2 linked regions of the Desulfosarcina ovata subsp. ovata genome follow. The protein of the gene in region 2 interacts with the protein of the main gene of each other region in a pairwise test. Links are inferred from orthologs where the notes say so. Each region holds a gene or a part of one and is shown on either strand. Other genes may lie near its edges.

What was found. The genes of interacting proteins can lie anywhere in the genome.
Region 1: the proteins of selB (region 2) and serC interact in binary tests that used the Escherichia coli proteins (3 or more experiments, as listed by UniProt). The link is inferred for Desulfosarcina ovata subsp. ovata from one-to-one orthologs.

The regions. Positions count from the first base shown.
Region 1 is NZ_AP021879.1:5,453,500-5,458,804, forward strand. What follows is about bases 1,822-4,604. They hold serC (3-phosphoserine/phosphohydroxythreonine transaminase), read right to left. Parts: upstream 3,866-4,604; coding sequence 2,777-3,865; downstream 1,822-2,776. Other genes in these bases: GN112_RS23985 (aldehyde ferredoxin oxidoreductase family protein), read right to left, coding at 1,822-2,468; GN112_RS23995 (Spy/CpxP family protein refolding chaperone), read right to left, coding at 4,160-4,604. Outside these bases: GN112_RS23980 (hypothetical protein), read right to left, coding at 22-642; more of GN112_RS23985, read right to left, coding at 726-1,821; more of GN112_RS23995, read right to left, coding at 4,605-4,738; GN112_RS24000 (hypothetical protein), read left to right, coding at 4,862-5,194. UniProt on the Escherichia coli protein: Catalyzes the reversible conversion of 3-phosphohydroxypyruvate to phosphoserine and of 3-hydroxy-2-oxo-4-phosphonooxybutanoate to phosphohydroxythreonine. Is involved in both pyridoxine and serine biosynthesis.
Region 2 is NZ_AP021879.1:1,557,213-1,562,629, reverse strand. The notes cover bases 1,731-4,625. They hold selB (selenocysteine-specific translation elongation factor), read right to left. Parts: upstream 4,188-4,625; coding sequence 2,274-4,187; downstream 1,731-2,273. Other genes in these bases: GN112_RS06965 (hypothetical protein), read right to left, coding at 4,211-4,390; GN112_RS06975 (DUF2333 family protein), read right to left, coding at 1,731-2,222. In the rest of the region: GN112_RS06985 (CoA-binding protein), read left to right, coding at 1-131; GN112_RS06980 (acetate--CoA ligase family protein), read left to right, coding at 116-790; more of GN112_RS06975, read right to left, coding at 936-1,730. UniProt on the Escherichia coli protein: Translation factor necessary for the incorporation of selenocysteine into proteins. It probably replaces EF-Tu for the insertion of selenocysteine directed by the UGA codon. SelB binds GTP and GDP.

The DNA.
Region 1 (5,305 bases), 3.9 Mb from region 2 along the record:
GCTCTCCTCCAATGCGCATCATCAGCCGGTTTCGTTGGACATCGGGGCCGGTCCGGCGATCCGCACCGTGAGGTGGACGGGCCGGCCCTCCAGGCTGAGAAATACGCTTTTGGCCGGATCGGCGGGACGCTTGCCATCCACTCGCGTGCACGCCACTTGTGGCATGGCCTCCGGATGGTTGCCGGCGATGCGGTTGAGGTCGCTGCCATTGACCCCCACCCCCTTTTCCAGCAGACCGGGACCGACTTCCCGGGCCACCATGTTGAACAGCTTCAGTGTCACCCTTCCGCTACCGGGCGCATTGGCCGGGGGCGTGTTTGCCGAAAGAGAAATTCCCATGCGGAACGCCGCATAGTGCCCGCCTTTGCGCATGGTGGCGCCCAAAAGTCCGGGCATGGCCGCACTCAGCGCCAGGGTCGCGCCATCTTCGAGCACGGCGGCGTCCACATCGTCGACCGGACGCGCATTCAGAAACAGGGTCTGCACCCGCTGGTCGAGATAAGCGTCGCTGATTCCCAGCTGGCCGCAGATGAACTGGCGGATGCTGCAGCCGGTGCGGGCCGCGATGACGACCCCCTTTTGCATCAGCGGCAGGAACAGGGAGACGGTGGATCGGGGGATGGTCAGTTCGATATCGGTCATGGGTGACTCCGGGAAGAACAAAACAACGGGGGAGATCCGTAACGGATCTCCCCATGGTGTGACAATCAAACGGTGTCCGGCGGTTACCAGTTGTAGAGCGTATCCAGCTCCTCATCGGAAACGCCAAAGGTGACATTGTGCGGCGCCAGCGCCTCTTTCTTGAAGTAGTCCGGCAGCCGGTCGTCCTTGGCGGTAAAACCGGCGGCCGTGTTGAAATTGCGCTCGTTGGTCAGGATCGATTTGCCCAGGGCGGTGACGTCATCGGCGGTCAGCGGCTGACCGGTGAACGCACCGATCAGATCCACCAGCGCATTGAAGGTATCCGGCTGGTCGAGAATGGCAAAGGCGATGAACAGACACATGCCGGTGGCGTCAATGGCTGCTGTGGCAATCTGCAGGTTTCGGGAGAGTTCGACCTGGCCTTCGGGCTTGAGTGCATCCACGCTGCCGCCCACACCCAGAAGGTTGGTGGCCACGGCGTATCCGGCGGTATGATCGGCCCCCATGGTGGTGGTGGCGTAGGTCACGCCGATGCCCTGGACCGCACGGGGGTCATAGGCCGGCATGGACTGGCGCTTGACCACGGGCACCCGTTCCACACCGAAAACCTGGCCGGTGACGGCCGCGCCGTTACCGAGGATCCGGCCCAACGGGGTTCCGTCGCCCACTTCCTGGAGCAGTTTAATGGCGCCCTGGCCGTCGCCGAATTTGGCTAGGCCGGCGTCCATGGCCACACCGATGGTGGCGCCCATCTCAATGGTATCCAGGCCGAAGTCGTCGTCCATGCGATCCAGCAGGGCGATCACGTCCAGATCACTGATGCCGCAGTTGCCGCCGTGGGCCCAGACGGTCTCGTACTCGGGCTGTTTGGTGACATAGTTGCCGTTCTTGTCGTAAAAAGTGCCCGAGCAGCGGATCACGCAGCCGCGATGGCAGCCGTGGGTGGCCGAGCCGTCACCGCCACGCTGGTTTTCCAGGGCGGCCTGGGTCTCACCGGAGATCTCCGACGCACCGTCGAACTGACCGGTTTTAAAATTGTTGGTGGGGTATCCGCCGGCCTCGTTGACCACGTTGGTGAGAACATTGGTCCCGAAGGTGGGCAGCCCCTCTCCGGTCACCGGATGCTTGCGCAGGCCTTCGGCAAAGGCTTTGTTGGCCGCCTTGAACTTCTCGGGATCGGCCGGGCTGCGCATACTGCAGCCGTTGTCGTCCACAATGATGGCCTTGATGCCCTTGGATCCCATAACGGCACCCACACCACCGCGCCCGGCATGCCGGGTGGGGCGCTGCTCCATATCGGTAATGGCGACGGAGGCGGCACTCATCTTCATCTCACCGGCCTGACCGATGGTGATGAAGGCCACTTTCTCACCATACTGGGCGGCCAGCTTTTCGACCGTGGCGTAGTTGCCCAGCCCTTTGAGGTCGGCTGCACTTTCGATGGTAACGCCGTCCTTGTTGATAAAGACCTTGTAGAGGGCGTCATTGGTCGGGATGCCCTCGAGGATAATGGCGGCGTATCCCAGCCGCCCCATCACCTGGGCGGCCTGACCACCGGAATTGGACTCTTTGATCCCGCCGGTGAGCGGGCTCTTGCAACCCACGGAGAGGCGACCGGAAATGGCCGCTGCCGATCCGCTGAGCAGGCCCGGTGCGATGACCAGTTTGTTGTCCGCACCCAAAGGATGGCAGGCGGGGGGCACTTCCCTGGCGACGACTGCGGATGTCATCGCCCGGCCGCCTAAGCCTGCGTAGGTTCCCAGGGCGTCAGTCCTGGCCACCGGTCCTCCCGGGGCACTCGTGTCGATTCTTAAGATTTTGTCCATAAAATCCCTCCTCTTGTTATGGAGCGGGTTTGAACTACGAATATCTATTTTAAATTATGGGGATTCACCGGGGATGTCAATAAATGCCAAAAATGACATAACGTTATGGCGGATCGGGGGGCAGGTGTTCTTCGGGCGATTCGGGTTATTTCGTCCCGTTTGGCAGAAATCAGGCACAAAAATGGGTTTCTTTGAACCAAAAACGGTGGGATCGGGAGGTAAAAAAAACCGAAAACCGGATCAAAACGGGCAGTCGATCCGGATTCCGGGCCAGACTTGCGGGAAATGGCCCCGGCGGGGGCCGGGGGTTATCCGTTTTTGCGTTCGAAGGTCTTCATGAAATCGAGCAACGCCTCCACACTCGCCAGTGGGGTCGGGTTGTAGATGGAAGCCCGGCAGCCGCCGACGCTGCGGTGGCCTTTGAGTCCGCCCAGACCGTTTTCCAGCGCTTCGGCCACAAAGGTCTTTTCGAGATCTTCACTGGGCAGGCGGAAGGTGACATTCATCAGCGATCGGCTGTTTTTTTCCGCCGTGCCGCGATAAAATTCGCTCTGGTCCATGTAGTCGTAAAGCAGGTCGGCCTTCTTGCGGTTCAGCGCGGCCATTTTGTCCAGCCCGCCGATGGTCTCTTCCAGCCACTTGAGCACCAGCTGCACCGTATAGACGGAAAAGCAGGGCGGCGTGTTGAACATGGAGTTCTTCTCCGCAAAGGTGCTGTAGCGCAGCATGGTCGGGATATCCTTGGGGCTGCGACCCAGCAGATCCTCGCGGATGATTACCATGCAGACGCCTGCCGGGCCCATGTTCTTCTGTGCCCCGGCATAGATCATGCCGAATTTTTCAACGTCCAGAGGCCGCGAGAAGATGTCCGAACTCATGTCGGATACGATGGGAACGCCGCTGGTATCGGGGAACTGGGCCCACTGGGTGCCCTTGATGGTGTTGTTGGACGTGATGTGGGCGTAGACGGCGTTCGGGTTGAAGGCGATGCCTTCAGGAATATAGGAAAAGTTCCGGTCCTCGGAAGAGGCGACCACACGGATGGCCTTGCCCTGGATCTCGGCCTCTTTGATCGCTTTGGTCGACCACGTGCCGGTGTTGACATAGTCGGCGGTATCACCGGCACCGAGCAGGTTCATGGGGATCATGCAGAACTGCATGCTGGCACCGCCCTGGACGAACAGGACATGGTAGCGGTCGTCCAGCTTGAGAATGCGTTTGGCCCGGACCACGGCATCGTTGATCACGTCGTCAAACCATTTCGAACGATGGCTGACTTCGGTGATCGACATGCCGGATCCGGCAAAGTTGAGAAAGGATTCCTGGATCTCTTCGAGTACCGGCAAGGGAAGGGCGGCCGGACCAGCGTTGAAGTTATGGATTCTGTCCGCTTTCATCGTGAGTAACCTCCGTTTTTGAATGATTCGGATGCGCCGATGGGGCACTATCTCGATTTTCTCCGCCTTCGGGCAATTAACCCGCTATCTCTACAGATAGAGACAAATATGTCAACTGGTAAAATCAATAAAATGATGGGGCCGTTCGCTGATCCGGCGTTGTTGGATCGATGGCCAAACGGACGGGGCTTGGGGCGGGGGAGATGGAATCGGGGTCGGAGGGCTCGGCAAAAGGCCAGTGGGGAGGCGATCATCCCGGGGATTGGCCACTGACCTTTTGCCGCAATGATTTGATCAGCCTGCCGGCCGGTCATCCATGGGCTTCATGGACATGGGGCCATCCGGCTGTCCCGGTCGTCCGAAAGGGGGCTGCTCGCCGTGATCCGGACCTGGGCCCCGAAGTATTTTCAGTTTGGCGGCCAGGTCGAAGAGTTCCTGCTGTTCAGCAGTCAGAAGGTTGTAAACCCGATTCATTGTTTTTGCCCGGTCTACCATGAGGTCGGCCTCGATTGCCGATTTTTCGGACAGGAGACCACGCAGTGCCTTCTCGTTGAACTGCTGGGGCTTCATCGCCAGACGGAGGCGCCGCTGCACATCGCGCATTTTGTCATGCTGCCTGGCAGCCGCCTCGCGGTCGCCATCGATCAGTTTTTTAACCGATTTCCACTGGGCGTCACTGAGGTCCAGGCGTTCAAGAATGTCAAACCCGGGTGACGGTGCCGGGCAGGCCTTTCCAGGACGGTCCATTTGCGGCCCCTGCGGTCCGGCGCCCGCTTTTCCCATGGGGGCGCCGGGCTCACCGGCCTGGGCAGTCATTCCGCTGCCGATCAGGATCATGCTGCAGATGATGGTCAAAATCACTTTTTTACGCATTGTTTCTTCTCCTTTGTTTTAACGCCAATGGGCATGGCGATGACCGGCGTTGGTTCGCCGGGGTGATTGAAATGGACCTGTCATTTTGATGGTGCCAATATACGCCATGAAGGTGGAGAAAATATGAACAAAATGGGGAAATTTATAGATCCGTCGCCTTTTGCCGCTTCCGGGGCCGCCCGCTGCGGACCGGAAGCAGGGCAACCGCATGTAGATTTCCAGGTTGCTTTTCTTCCCAAAATTAGAGCGTCCATGAATGTCAAAGACCAAATGAAAAATACCAAATGGTGGTATTCTGTCTATTTTAAAATCGATTTCATCCTTCATTTGACATTTGGGCTTTGGCATTTTTCCACTTTCGGGAATGGTGCGTGTTCAGGAACGGTCGGTTTTGATTTTACTTGCGATTACCCTGGGACCCGAAGCAGGGCAATCGCATGTAACCTTGGTCTGTGATGTGCCTTACAGGGCGATCGCGTACGGATCGTTACTATGATCCAAATCGAAATCGAAATCGAAATCGGGATCGCTATCGAAATCTAAATCGAAAAGAAATGGGACGTAGAC
Region 2 (5,417 bases):
CGCATATGGCCAAATACCAGGCCTTTATCGAGGGATTTGAATTGAACGGCGTCCCGGTCTCCGATTCGATCGATGGCGCGGTGATGATGCTTGAGGGAATGAGGAGATATCAGCAATGCTTTCGCCTGTAATACAGACCATTTTATCGGCGTCCGCCGATCGGGGGTGGGTGCTGGAACCGGATGCCAAACGGATCATGCGTGAGGTCGGGCTGGATGTACCGGACTTCCGTTACGCGACGCAATTGGAAGCGGCTGCGAAAAGCGCCGCCGAGCTCGGTTATCCCCTGGTGGCCAAGGTGGTGTCACCGGCGGTACTGCATAAATCCGAGGTCGGTGGGGTGGCCGTGGGCATTGACTCCGACGCGGCTCTAAAGGATGTGTTTGCGCGCTTCAGCCGGATTGAGGGATTTGCCGGCATCCATTTGGAGAAGATGGCCAGGGGGCTGGAGCTGATTGTGGGGGCTAAGGTGGATGCCCAGTTCGGCCCGGTGATCCTGTTGGGGCTGGGCGGTACCGGGGTGGAGATTTACCAGGATGTGGCCATCCGCATGGCCCCGCTCTCCGCGCCGGATGTCGGCGCCATGGTGGATTCACTGACGGGAGGAAAACTCCTTAAAGGATACCGTGGTGCCGACCCGGTGAATATGGAGAAATTGACCCACACGCTGTTGTTGTTTTCCGCCTTGGTGATGGGAATCGAGGACCGGATCGCCTCCATCGACCTCAACCCGGTGCTCTGCGCGAAAGAGGCCTGCGTGATCGCCGATGCGCGGATTATTTTGCGGTAACCGGCCGCTCTGGTTGGTGGATCACCGGGCACCTGCTGCAAAACGTTTATCTGCAACCGTAAATGAACGCCCCGTCAGCTTACAATTTCAAGCTGACGGGACGTTGAATGTTGTTTTCCTCTTTCCGGTGCCAGGAACCAGATGGTCAGGTGGACAAGGTCTTGATCAATTGCCCCAGGTAAAACCGGGCATGGCTGATGGGAGCGGCCATATTGGCCCGGTGATTGGCCAATATGCTGCTCAGGTCGCGGTCCAGGATGATCCACGGTTGGATTGCCGCAGCCCGTTGACAGGAGAGGATGGCATGGTGCAGCAGTTCAGTGGCATTGCGTGATTCCAGGGTCAGCAGAAAATCATGGTGAACGGCTTCCAAAACCGTGGCCATGGAGCTGGCCACCCCCTGGGTATAAAAGAAATAGTCGTCCACGGCGAAAAAACTGACCGGCGAGCCGTCTTCATTGGCCTGTTTGACCAAATTCTCATCGCAGCTGCCGAGCAGGTCCTCGAAGGAGGAGAGCAGCGGAATCAGGTTGTCGGTACGAATATAAAAGGTGGCCTTACCTTTTTCCAGCTTCTGAAGATAGGTTTCCAATTCCTCCAGCCCCTCCTTGTATTTGGATTCGGCTGAGGGGAACCAGTAGCTGGTGGCTTTGACCATGAACCAGTTCATGGCCTGTTCGAGATTTTCGTCAAAGGCGTCGGTGGTTCCGGTTCGGGAGATGCGTTCGGCCAAGGCAACGGTGGTCCGCCGGGTCACTTCCAGCACGCCCATTTGAAAGTTGTTGATGTTATCGGTGACGTTGATAATGTCGTTGGGTCGCCACCCCCACCAGCGTTCCTCAAGCTCCTGATAGAGCGGTTTGATGGCTGCTTCCACAAAGGCGACCCCCTTGGGTTTCGGTTTGTGGATCGGTGCCATAATGGCCGTGGCCGGCAGCGCACTGTGGCTGACGGGGCTCGGCTTGGCGGCCGTTTGGCTGGTGGTTTTATGTGCTGTCGTGGCCGGCTGCGAATGCGTCACCATATCCTTGGAAACGGTGGCGTGGGTGTCGGCGGCCTTGGCTGTGCTGGTGGATCCATGACTGTCAGTGGATGGAACGGCAGATGCAGTGACATGACCGGCGGCTGCCTGATGCGAACTTGCCGTAGCTCCATCTGCTTCGGTTTCCGTACCGGCGTGGGTCGTGTCGGTTGCCGCATGGTCGTCGGCCTGGGGCGAGGATACATGGCTGGTTTCAGCAGACGATGTTGTTTTCAGGGGGGTGTCATGGGACGTTCCGGCGCTGTCCGGGGGGGCGGTTGGGACCGGTGAGCTGAAGATGACAACCAAGGCCCACAGAACGATAATGGCGATGGCGACGCCGGCGATAATGCGCGGTGTGGCAAACTTCTTGAATTCGAAACCTTTGGCGCGGTCCCCGTTGTTTCCCATGGCTGCTCCGTCTTCCATACTGGCCCGACCGGCGGTCCGGCCGGATCGGTCTTATTGGCGTTTTCTGAGTTTCCGGATATCTCCCACGCGGATGGTAACATTGGTCGCGTCGAAGTGTTCGATCAACGGTATCACATATTTACGTGAAGCTCCAGTCATATCCTTGAACTCGGGCGTCGAGATCTCCCCCTTTTCCAGGATATGGGCCACCAGTTTCTTCTTTAGTTTTTCAATGACCCGGCTGTCATAATAAAGGTCTTCCTTGACCTTGATCAGTACCCCTTCACCGATCAGCAGTTCCAGGACGCCGCGGGCGGATTTTGCATCCATCTCAAGGTCGGCGGTAATTTCGCGAAAATAGGGCGGCGTCAGGCCGCTTTTCCGGTAAATGTCGGCGATCTGCTGTTTCACGACCTCCTGGTCGACCTGCAGCGAGACCGTGTGCGCGGCCAGCCGGACCGTGTCGTCCTCAAGGACCAGTTGCTGGTCCTTGATCATGCGGTTGAGAACTTGGGTAAAGAGCTTCGCATTGGCTTTCCGGGGAAATTTGGATTTCAGCTCCTCTTTGGAAATGCCGGGCTTTAGTGGATTGCGCTGATGGTACTGCTCCAATACATCATGGCTCAATGTCTTGAGCTGATCAAAAACGGCCAGATGGACATAGGTGCGGTTGTCCTTGTCCACCAGAACAATGGTCTGGCTGTTGAGCAGATTGGCGGTGGTGGTGGTCAGGGCTTTTTCGGGCTGGTTGGTCATCAGCAGCAGATCGGCAAAGGTTACGCCGGCAGGACCGGCCATGCGGGCCTGATAATCGATGATTGCTTTGGCGTCGGACTCCACCAGGTCCATCAGCCCGTCGATGATCTCCTGTTGAAAGCGCTTGTGCTTGGCTGGTATGGGGTTGAGCACCTTGCCGCCGCCGATGGTGCGCACCGGTGAATAGCTGCGGATGACGAAACGGTCGTCGCGGATCAGGCTGACCGGCTCGTCCAACCGGATCTGGGCCGGGCAGGTGTCCCCGGGTAGCAGATCCTCGCGGTCCAGCAAAATCAGGTTGCCCATGGTTTCACTGGTGCCGGTGTGAAAACGCACCTGGGTCCGGTTTTTCATGGGCTTTCTGTTGCTGGAAAGATAGAGCAGTTCGAGGTCGACCATGTAGCTGGGCGTCAGGGTGTTTTCCCTGGCGATAATTTCCCCGCGGTTGATGGCCGCCTTTTCCAGCCCCTGGAAATTGATGGCCGTGCGCATTCCGGCCTCGGCCATCTCGCGGCCCTGGTTATGCACCTGAAGGCCGCGAACTTTGGAGGTTATTTTGCTCGGGTAGATCATGATGGTTTCGCCGACATTGATCTTCCCCGAAATCAGGGTGCCGGTTATGACGGTGCCGAACCCCTTCATGCTGAAGACCCGGTCGACCGGCAACCGGAACAGCCCGCTGGAGGCGCGTTCGGGTACGTTTTCGCTCAGGGTGTCCAGCTTTTCGATGAACCGGGGGATGCCCTGTCCGCTCATGGACGAAACCGGCACGATGGGCGCTTCCTCCAGAAACGTTCCCCGGGTGAAGTCGCGGATATCTTCGGTGACCAGTTCCAACCACTCTTCATCCACCATATCAATCTTGGTCAGCACCACCAGGCCGTACTTGATGCCCAGAAGGGTGCAGATTTCCATGTGCTCCCGGGTCTGGGGCATGACCCCCTCATCGGCGGCAATGACCATGGTGACAATATCGATGCCCGTTGCACCGGCGACCATGTTTTTGACAAATTTTTCATGACCGGGAACATCCACGATCCCCAGGTGGCGGCCACTGGGCAGGTCCAGAGAGGCAAAACCCAGTTCGATGGTGATACCGCGTTTTTGTTCCTCCTTGAGCCGGTCGGTATTGGTTCCGGTAACGGCTTTGATCAGACTGGTCTTGCCATGGTCAATGTGCCCGGCAGTGCCGAGAATAATCTGTTTCACAGTCGATAGGCTCCGGCAGTAGGTCAGGGTTGCTGTTTTTTTTTGTTGCGCAGGTACTCGGCAAAATAGGCCAGCCCCACTAGAATGACGCCCAGCCCGGCCACATAGATCAGGTTGGCGTCGGGATAGAACAGTCGTGAGAGAACCACGGCAAAAACAGCGCCCAGAATGGCTCTGATGATGAATATCTGAAATTGGGTCAAGCGATTACCTCATTTTCATGCGATGGTCGAGTAAGATCCCGAATAGTATATTAGAAGCCGAAACGGGTCAATACCCAGTCACGTTCGATAAATGAGCCGCTGCTGGCACGGTCCAGAAGCCGAAACGATAAAAAAACAACCTATCAAAGAATTAGGTTGAAAAGGGCAGGGAGATTTGTTAATAGTCAACGTTTCTTATGGTGGGTGTAGCTCAGTTGGCAGAGCATCAGGTTGTGGCCCTGAGGGTCGTGGGTTCAAGTCCCATCACTCACCCCATAAAAATAAAGGCCATTGCACCACATTCCCATGCAATGGCCTTCATACTTGAGCGCCTGTAGCTCAGCTGGATAGAGCGCCGGACTTCGAATCCGTAGGCCGGGGGTTCGAATCCCTCCAGGCGCGCCATAAAATCAAGGGGTTAGCCATTTAATGGTTGCCCCTTTTTTCTTTGGTTGCGCATAGGTTGCGGATGATTGCATCAGCATCCATGTCGTCCAGACGATTGTTGATTTGCATATAACCCAAGAAAAATGGAATTGGTGGGATTTGGCGGGATTTTAGTGATACTGGGGACTTGTGGACGGCGTGGGGCGGATTTTGGTGAAAAAATCTATGTCGATAAATTTGGCTGTCTCCGGCCCCGCATGGGTGTTTTTTTGCACATAAAATCAGAAAAATCAGATTCCCTTTGCTTGACGCTGATCCACAATGCAACCTTTCAAGTTTGTTATTATGTGATAATTTCGAAAAATATTATTTAAATGAAGCCACTAAAAATGACAACTTAAAAGATGGTGTTAAAGTTGCTTTTGAAGACAAACCGACGGGCATACGTGATTAAACAGTGAGGTGTGTTACCGGAATTCGAAATGAGCGAAAAGTGCTATAAATTGGTTATGTTTTCCGCAAAAAAACACGAAAAATGGTCAAAAAAAACCTTTACACACTTTTGGAGGTGTACACGTGTGCAGGTGTTGTGGTGGGATAAAAAAAGCCGCAAACCATTGACTGGTGGGGATTTGTTCGG